Regions from separate parts of the Halioxenophilus sp. WMMB6 genome, predicted to be linked through region 4. Evidence: predicted binding sites of a transcription regulator. Region 4 holds the regulator's gene; each other region holds the start of a gene.
What was found. The regulator sigma-54, encoded in region 4, starts transcription at its own class of promoters, with help from an activator protein. The targets are predictions, from matches to a motif close to GTTGGCACGNNNNTNGNNT.

Region 1: a site for sigma-54 is predicted at 1,162-1,180, ahead of flgA (flagellar basal body P-ring formation chaperone FlgA). Genes of this name have one in related genera too.
Region 2: a site for sigma-54 is predicted at 1,309-1,327, ahead of flgB (flagellar basal body rod protein FlgB). Genes of this name have one in related genera too.
Region 3: a site for sigma-54 is predicted at 1,461-1,479, ahead of glnA (glutamate--ammonia ligase). Genes of this name have one in related genera too.

What each region holds. Positions count from the first base shown of each region.
Region 1 covers NZ_JAWMQR010000005.1:173,646-175,839, reverse strand. The annotation lists gene SBL51_RS14035 (chemotaxis protein CheV) at 1-937, opposite strand, end outside; gene flgA (flagellar basal body P-ring formation chaperone FlgA) at 1,295-2,044, shown strand.
Region 2 covers NZ_JAWMQR010000005.1:181,637-183,830, reverse strand. The annotation lists gene SBL51_RS14070 (flagellar hook assembly protein FlgD) at 1-370, opposite strand, end outside; gene flgC (flagellar basal body rod protein FlgC) at 398-838, opposite strand; gene flgB (flagellar basal body rod protein FlgB) at 841-1,245, opposite strand; gene SBL51_RS14055 (hypothetical protein) at 2,033-2,194, shown strand, end outside.
Region 3 covers NZ_JAWMQR010000008.1:92,978-95,171, reverse strand. The annotation lists gene glnA (glutamate--ammonia ligase) at 1-1,317, opposite strand, end outside; gene thiI (tRNA uracil 4-sulfurtransferase ThiI) at 1,785-2,194, shown strand, end outside.
Region 4 covers NZ_JAWMQR010000003.1:424,324-426,517, forward strand. The annotation lists gene lptB (LPS export ABC transporter ATP-binding protein) at 1-78, shown strand, start outside; gene SBL51_RS10865 (RNA polymerase factor sigma-54) at 403-1,959, shown strand; gene hpf (ribosome hibernation-promoting factor, HPF/YfiA family) at 2,089-2,194, shown strand, end outside.

The sequences.
Region 1 (2,194 bases), on a different contig from region 4:
ACAGGTCTTCGCCAGTCATAAATTTGACTCGGCTGTTTACCGCTTTGGCCAGATCATCCGGATTAAACTTTGCCAGGAAATTATCAGCACCAACTTTTTTCACCATAGCTTCGTTAAATACACCGCTCAACGAGGTATGTAGTACTACATGTAAATCTTTTAACGCGGGATTTGCACGAACCTCAGCAGTAAAGGTATAACCATCCATCTCTGGCATTTCGATATCGGAAATTACCAATATCAACTCTTCGATGGCACTCTTGCCTTGAGCAATTAATCCCTCAAGGTAATCCAGCGCTTCACGGCCATCTTTTTTGAGTGTGGTTTTAATACCCATCTGCTCAACCACCCGCTGTATCTGTTTGCGGGCGATAGTGGAGTCGTCAACAATCAGCACATGCTTTTGCACTACCCGCTCGGAGATACCATCTTCAATGACCCCCTCGCTGATCATCTCTGACAACGGATTCACCTCTGCCAGAATCTTTTCAACGTCAATAATTTCCACTAATTGGTTTTCTATCTCAGTAACCGCAGTGAGGTAGTTCTCCTTGCCCGCCCCTTTCGGTGGTGGGTGGATGGATTCCCAATTCATATTGACAATCCGCTCCACCGCGCCAACCAGAAAACCCTGTGTGGAACGGTTGTACTCAGTAATAATTACGAAGCAGTTTTTAATATCTTCCAGCGGCGAACGGCCGATAGAGAGATTCATATCCATGATTGAGATGGTGCCACCACGAATATGGGCAACGCCCCTTACCACCGGATTACGATTGGGTATCTCATACAGTGTTGGGCACTGTAGAACCTCTTTCACCTTGAACACATTGATACCGTAGAGCTGCTTACCTTTCAGCCGAAAGAGCAACAACTCCAACCGGTTTTGGCCAACCAATTGCGTTCGTTGATTGACGCTGTCTAACACACCAGCCATGGATTTCCTCTTGGGTGATAGTGGTTGTCACCGGCATCTCTTCAGCGAATCGAGTGCGACAACTTACTTAAAGTTCCTATTTCAAGGTCGTGACCAACAGCTCTAATCGCCACCGAACGCCAGGAAAATATCTTAACTAATTCAATTAGTTATCTATCTACTACCGGTTACCATCGGAATGCTGGCGACAGCGGTTGAATGAGTCAAAAACCGATTATTTTGGTTTAGGCACACTGATTGCTTAAACACTGCTCAAACCGACGATGAGGCGGATTCTGACAAAATTTCGGCGCTTTTCTCCAAAACTTAAGCGCGGTGAGAGTAGCTTCACGTCTACCCAATGAGCATAGGATACAAATGGCAAAGATTCCTCTCGGCGCTAAGGATTTGTTCCGCTGGACCTTGCTGGCAGGTTTGGCCATGTGCCATCCGTTGGTATTGGCGGAGCCCGCCACCGACGCCACAGCGGAGCTGCAGTCGATGCAAAAGTTGGCGGACCAGGTGACCTTTACTCTGGAGGAGCACTACACCAGCGTCGCCCGGTTCGATGAGGTACGGGTACAAACCAACCTGCCAGACAGCCGACTGCAACTGCCGGCTTGCGATGGTCAACTGCGCATAGACGCACCAGACAACTACCGAGGTGGCCGCGTCACCACCCAGGTCCATTGCGATGGCAACCTAAGCCACTGGTCGCTCTATTTCATCAGTGAAGTCAAATTACTGGCGCAGGTGGTGGTGGCCAGAGCCCCCTTACGCAAGGGCGAACTGATAGCCGAAGCCGACCTGGAGCTCGCCCTGAAAGATGTTTCACTACTCGGCCAGGGCTATATCACCGATTCCGGGGATGTCGCCGGGCAGGAGCTGCGCCGTGGTATCAATACCGGTGATGAACTGCGTGCACAGTGGCTGATCGCGCCCAAAGCCGTGAAACGGGGCGACCGGGTAACGATTATCGCCTCCTCCAAGCAAGTGGCCGTGGAAGCAACCGGTACCGCCCTTGCCGATGGCCGTATCGGCGAACAGATCAGAGTTCGCAATGATCGCAGTGAACGGGTGGTACGGGCCACCGTGAGCAAAGCGGGTGTGGTAAATATCCCGCTCTAAACGGCTGACAGAATAGCGCTGGCGTTGTGACCGATTACTCAATTAAAGATGCAAAAAAACCTAAAGTTTTGTTTCCACAGGCCGATATCCAGTTGGAGAGCATCAAAAAGGGGAAATCGGTTGCCACCGGCAACTGAACAACATGGCAAT
Region 2 (2,194 bases), on a different contig from region 4:
TACTGGCTGGAATATCCACACTGCCAGAGACAATTCCATCCGGCGGCAACAGTGTATGACTGGTTGGCACTGTGACCGAGGTACCCACCAACGAGGAAGCCTGCAGAGCCTGATTTGATAAGAATGAACCGGTAAAGTCACCAAAGGAGTTGCTTAATTCATCCAGGCTCTCAACCTGAGTAAATTGAGCAAGCTGCGCCACAAATTCGCTGTTTTCCTGTGGTTCCAAGGGATTTTGATTCTGCAACTGAGTGGTTAACAATTGCAGAAATACATCTCTACCCAGCTCATCGCTGTTGGATGTCTCTTTCGTATTGCGATTCTCTACCGAGTAAGCGCTTAAAGCTGAATCAACATTATTGACAGACATAGTAGGATGTCTCCGTCGTTAGTAACGTTATTGACCCAGGGTCAATAGTCTTTGCATCATGGTTTTTGCCGAGTTCATCACTTCCACATTCATCTGATACGCTTTGGAACTGGAAATCATGTTGGTCATCTCTTCCACGGCATTGACGTTCGGGTAGAAGACATAGCCCTCTTCATTAGCGAGCGGATGGTCTGGTTCATAGCGCTGCTGTAAAGGCGCATCCGACTCCACAATACCGAGCACCTGAACCCCTTGGGTCTCCGTTTGACCGGCGTCTAAGGTATCAAAACTCAAGGCTTCAACCTGCTGACGAACCGCAGCAAATACCGGATGCCGGGCACGATAGGTCTCGTCGATGCTTGACGCCGCTGATTCGGCATTAGCCAGGTTACTGGCGGTGGTATTAAGCCGCACGGTGTTGGCACTCATGGCGCTGGCGGCGGTATCAAAAATATTGGCCAAAGACATCTCTATTCACCTCGCAGCGCAGATAACAGACCGGAAAAGCGGCTTTTTAAAAACAAAAAACTGGCTTCAAAAGCAAGCGCGTTTTCCATATATTCGGCATGCTCTACATGCTCCTCGACCGTATTACCATCAATCGATGGCTGAATTGGAGTGCGGTAGAGCAGTTCTCTGTCATCGACTACCTGCGCGCCGCCGGGCGTATGTTTATTTGAGGTAACCACCATATTTAAGCCATCTTTCTGCTCTGGCTGAATTTCAGAAAAGAGTTTCTGAAAATCCATGTCGCGGGCTTTGTAGCCGGGTGTTTCGGCATTGGCCAGGTTATTGGCCAGAATATTAGCTCGCTCGGTGCGGGCCTTTAATGCCATCGGATGTACACCCAATGCTTGCTCAAAATTAATTGCCACTGATTTACGCTCTCAGAAAAATACCGCGTCACTGCGCAGGAATTAATTGCTTCAAGGGCAATTAAGCGAAGGCTGTGCCAACTCGGAAATTGCCCATTAATCAGCGGATTTAAGCTCTATAGAGGCAAATAGACCGGCTATTTTTTGAGAAAGCGGCAATGGCTTGCCGCTTTGCATCCGGCAATCGGCAATTTTGCTCTGGCCGAAAAAATTTAAAGCGGCAATCCATTAATTTAGCTTTTGATGGTGTTGGAATTTTGGCACCAACATTTACCGACACTCTCTCAAGACAGACTCTCGCTGGAGACAGGTACTTTATAGCGACAGACGCACTCCAAAGACAGTCCCTCCTCCGCTGGAACAGGATGACTCCATCAGCGGCGATTCATCCGGTGTTTCTGCCGTTGTCAGGCTAAATACCCACACCGCCATTGCGAGCAGAGCCGAAACCGGCCTGATATGGGTACTAATTGTGCCAGCGGCCTGTGCCAGGCTGCCGACCAAACCCAACATCGCTATTGTTGCCAACGATACAAATGCCGGAAGCCCCTTCACCCCACCACTCTCGCCAAGACTTTCCTCTCGCCTGATAAGCCATCGCTAGCTGCGAAATTTTTTTGATTTGAATCAAATGGTTACGGTTACCTAAAGGCGGCCAACCACAGCCTGGAGCAGCGCCAAGAGCAACCGCTAAGCGCCGCTCTTACCCTGGTATGCAGATTGCCGGGTAGTAAGGTGATTGTTAACAAAGGGCCGCAATGGCGCCCATTACCGTAGGGGGAATACCATGTTTGAACACAAAGACTTAGACGGCCAAAAACATCGGGTGCTTGATGCCGATAAAGAGTTTCTGAGTGGTGCCATATTGGAAACTCGCGAGCCTAAAAACGGCCAAGCCATCGAAAGTGCTGGCAGAGCCCAGCACGCAGTTGTCGAGGGCAGCCTGGTA
Region 3 (2,194 bases), on a different contig from region 4:
AATCATGTCGTCGTCGAATACGCCGCCAGCTTTCAGGAACTCACGGTCGGCATCCAGAGCTACCAGTGCTTCTTCCAGAGAGGCACAAACAGTTGGGTACTCGGCCAGTTCTTCCGGCTCCAGGTCGTACAGGTCTTTATCGGCAGAATCGCCAGGGTGGATCTTGTTCTTGATGCCGTCCAGGCCAGCCATCAGCAGTGCAGCAAAGCAGAGGTATGGGTTGGCGGTGGAGTCTGGGAAGCGGGTTTCGATACGCTTGCCTTTCGGAGAAGAGACAAACGGAATACGAATAGATGCAGAACGGTTACGGGCAGAGTAAGCCAGAATAACCGGAGCTTCGAAGCCAGGTACCAGACGCTTGTAAGAGTTGGTGGAGGCGTTACAGAAAGCGTTCAGTGCTTTAGCGTGCTTGATTACGCCGCCGATGTAGTACAGAGCCAGTTCAGACAGGCCAGCGTAGGCGTCGCCTGCAAACTGGTTGGCGCCATCTTTGGTGAACGATTGGTGAACGTGCATACCGCTACCGTTGTCGCCTACCAGAGGCTTAGGCATGAAGGTGGCAGTTTTGCCGTAAGCGGCGGCAACATTGTGCACGGCGTACTTCAGAATTTGTACTTCGTCGGCTTTTTTCACCAGGGTGTTGGCGCCAACACCGATTTCACACTGGCCGGCGGTAGCCACTTCGTGGTGGTGTACTTCGATGACCAGACCCATGGCTTCGGCGGCGTTACACATGGCGCCACGGATGTCGTGCAGGGAGTCGACAGGGGGCACTGGGAAGTAACCGCCTTTGATGCCAGGACGGTGACCCATGTTGCCATCGGTCAGTTCAACGCCAGAGAACCAGGCTGCCTCTTCAGAGCCGATTTTGTAGAAAGCGCCAGACATGTCTGCGCCCCATTTGACGTCGTCAAAAATGAAGAACTCAGGTTCTGGACCGAAGAAAGCGGTGTCGCCCAGGCCGGTGCTTACCAGGTAGGCTTCGGCGCGCTGTGCAATGGAGCGTGGGTCGCGGTTGTAGCCTTCGCCGGTCAGAGGCTCAACGATGGAGCAGCGGATAATAACGGTGACTTCGTCGGTGAACGGGTCCAGGAAGCTTGAGGAATCGTCAGGCATCAGGATCATGTCGGATTCGTTGATGCCTTTCCAGCCGGCAATGGATGAGCCATCGAACATTTTGCCATCGGTGAAGAAGTCTTCGTCAACTTCAGAGGCTGGGATGGTAACGTGCTGCTCTTTACCTTTGGTATCGGTGAAGCGCAGGTCGATCCATTTGGCTTCGTTATCAGTAATGAGTTTCAGAGTCTGCTCTGACATGTATTCCTCCAAAATGGCTGTGCCAGATATATATAGATGGGTGTAAAGCTTATAGTTGGCGCTTACTGCCCGGTGTAATGGTGTGTGATCTTCCCCTAAGTGTGCACCTCTAGCTAGAGGTTTGTATTGGGTGCATCATAATAAGGCAATCTCTGTGCCATCCGCCGGCAGATGAAGCGTTTGAATAATTCTTCGAAAAATCAACGTGTGGGTTTGTACTTCGAAGGGGTTGCCTGCATCGTATTGGGGCTGGTGTTACATGGTTGCACCAATAGCGACCCTATATAAGGGGGCAGGCGAGGCTGGCGTTGGCGGCCCATGCTAACCAATCGCCGGCCCGCTGAAAAGAGCCTGTTGCAGTGATATTTTTCGGCTCGGTTTATGGCGGATGGATGAGTGTGGGCCTCTGCTTTAGAGGTGGTTGGTTTATACTAGGCGGCTTTGTAACCATCGACACGCCAGACGTTATGCACTTCATTGTTAAGTTGTTTCCCGAGATCACCATCAAAAGCGCGCCGGTGCGCAAGCGTTTCACTCGTCAGCTGCAGGATAACCTGCACCACCTGCTGCGCCGCCTGAGCCGGGAGCTCTCGGTGCGCCGCGACTGGGAGAAGCTGGAGATCTCCGGCCCGGACGATGAGGAGCTGGAGGCTAGGGTCAGCACTGTGTTGGCGCAAACCCCTGGTATCGCCTTCTTCTATGCCGTTGATGCCTTCGACTTTGCTACCCAGGACGATATCTACCGGGCAACGGCTTCGGTATGGGGCGACCAGCTTGCCGGTAAAACCTTCTGTGTGCGCGTTAAGCGCAGCGGCAACCACGACTTCGCCTCGATTGATGTGGAGCGTTATGTCGGTGGTGGTCTCAATCAAAACTG
Region 4 (2,194 bases):
GCCGAAGGCAATGCCGAGACAGTGCTCAATAATCAGTTGGTTAGAGATACCTACCTTGGCGCAAGCTTCAAGTTATAAAGCCCACCCTCTTTACCTCAACCACTTTTTGCGCGACTATAAGCCCCATCGACCCCAAAGCCACCCAAACACAGGGTTGCAAGCAAACGGGGCAGGCGCAAAGCAACTCCTCTCAAGCGCGCGCGGCAGCAGTAAATAGCCGCTAGACATCGCCGATCAGCCACAAATCTCCCACTCCTGCCTGATAAAACTTCCAGCGAATGAATTCTAGGCATAAAAATTGCTTAAATATATTGCACAGCTGACCTATTCAATACTACACTGCCGATAGCAGATTGAAGCTACCCCCGGTTTCCGTCTTCGTTATTGGATACACCGTCGTATATGAAGCAGTCTCTACAACTAAAGCTCGGTCAACAGTTAACGATGACCCCTCAGTTGCAACAGGCCATCCGCCTGCTGCAACTCTCAACTTTGGACCTACAGCAAGAGATTCAAGAGGCGCTGGAGTCCAACCCCATGTTGGAGGTGAGCGAGTCTGAAGACTCGGGTGACGACAGCTCATCCAGCTCCGACGCTGATCTCAAGCTAGAGAGCAGCGCCACCGAAACCATCAGCGAATCCAACAAAGAAGAGGCTGACTGGCAGGAGAACATTCCCGAAGATCTCCCCGTCGATACCCATTGGGACGACATCTACCAAGGCAGTGGTAGCGGCAATGTCGGCCCCGAGCGCGACGACAGCTACTTCGACAGCCAGATAGACAACACCGAAACCCTGCAAGAACACCTGCTTTGGCAACTTAACCTCACCCCCATGTCAGACCGCGATCGCATGATTGCGATGGCCATCATCGATGCCGTTGAGCCCAGCGGCCTGCTCTCCACCCCCATTGAAGATATCTACCGCGGCTTGGCGCGGGTGGTGGATGGCACCCCAGAAGAGGCGGACGATAGCGAATGGGAAGCGCCTAATGAGGTGGATGCCGCCACAGACGAAGACGATCACGACCGGCTCGACATCGACGAAGTGTTCGCCGTCCAGCACCGTCTGCAACTGTTCGACCCCATTGGCGCCTGCAGCGAGAGCCTCTCGCAGTGCCTGATGGTACAACTGAATCAATTCGCCAAAGATACGCCATGCCTCGACGCCGCTAAAATGATCGTCAGCGAACACCTGCTACAGCTCGGCAACCGCGACTACAAACAGATCATGCGCCGCTGCCGCATCAAAGAGAACGAGCTAAAACAGGCGATTTTATTGATCCAACAGCTGACTCCACACCCGGGTGAGCTGATTGGCAGCAGCGAAACCAGCTACATCGTACCGGATGTGTTTGTCAGTAAAAAAAGCGGACGCTGGCTGGTGGAACTAAACCCAGACATCGCACCTAAAATCCGTATTAACAGTAATTACGCCAACTTGGTTAAACGCGCAGACAGCAGTGAAGACAACACCTTCCTGCGCGACAACCTGCAGGAGGCTCGCTGGTTTTTGAAGAGCCTGCAAAGCCGCAACGAAACTCTGCTCAAGGTCGCCAGCTGTATTGTCGACAAACAACAGGGCTTTCTTGATTTTGGCCCAGAGGCCATGAAACCATTGGTATTGCACGATATCGCCGAAGATGTAGGCATGCACGAATCCACTATTTCACGCGTCACCACCCAAAAATACATGCACACCCCGCAGGGTATTTTTGAACTGAAATACTTCTTCTCCAGCCATGTCAGCACCGATAACGGCGGGGAGTGCTCCTCCACCGCTATCCGCGCCATCATCAAAAAACTCGTCGCCGCCGAAGACCCGCAAAAACCCCTGAGCGACAGCAAAATCACCAGCCTTCTGTCAGACCAGGGTATCCAGGTTGCCCGTCGTACCATTGCGAAATATCGCGAGTCGCTCGGCATCGCGGCCTCTAACGAGCGTAAGCGATTGGTGTAACGACATAGGATTTATCGGTTTCTGCTGCGCTGTTTAGTCTCTTGTGAATAGCGCAGTAACGGCGGCTCAGGCCGCCTCAAGCAACCGGTTCGGTACCTCACCGAACCCTATCGACAAAGAGGAACTGCAATGCAAATTACAATCAGCGGGCATCATGTCGAATTGACCGACTCCCTCAAGGACTACGTAGAAAATAAACTGTCACGATTGGATAAACACCACGGGCAGATAACCA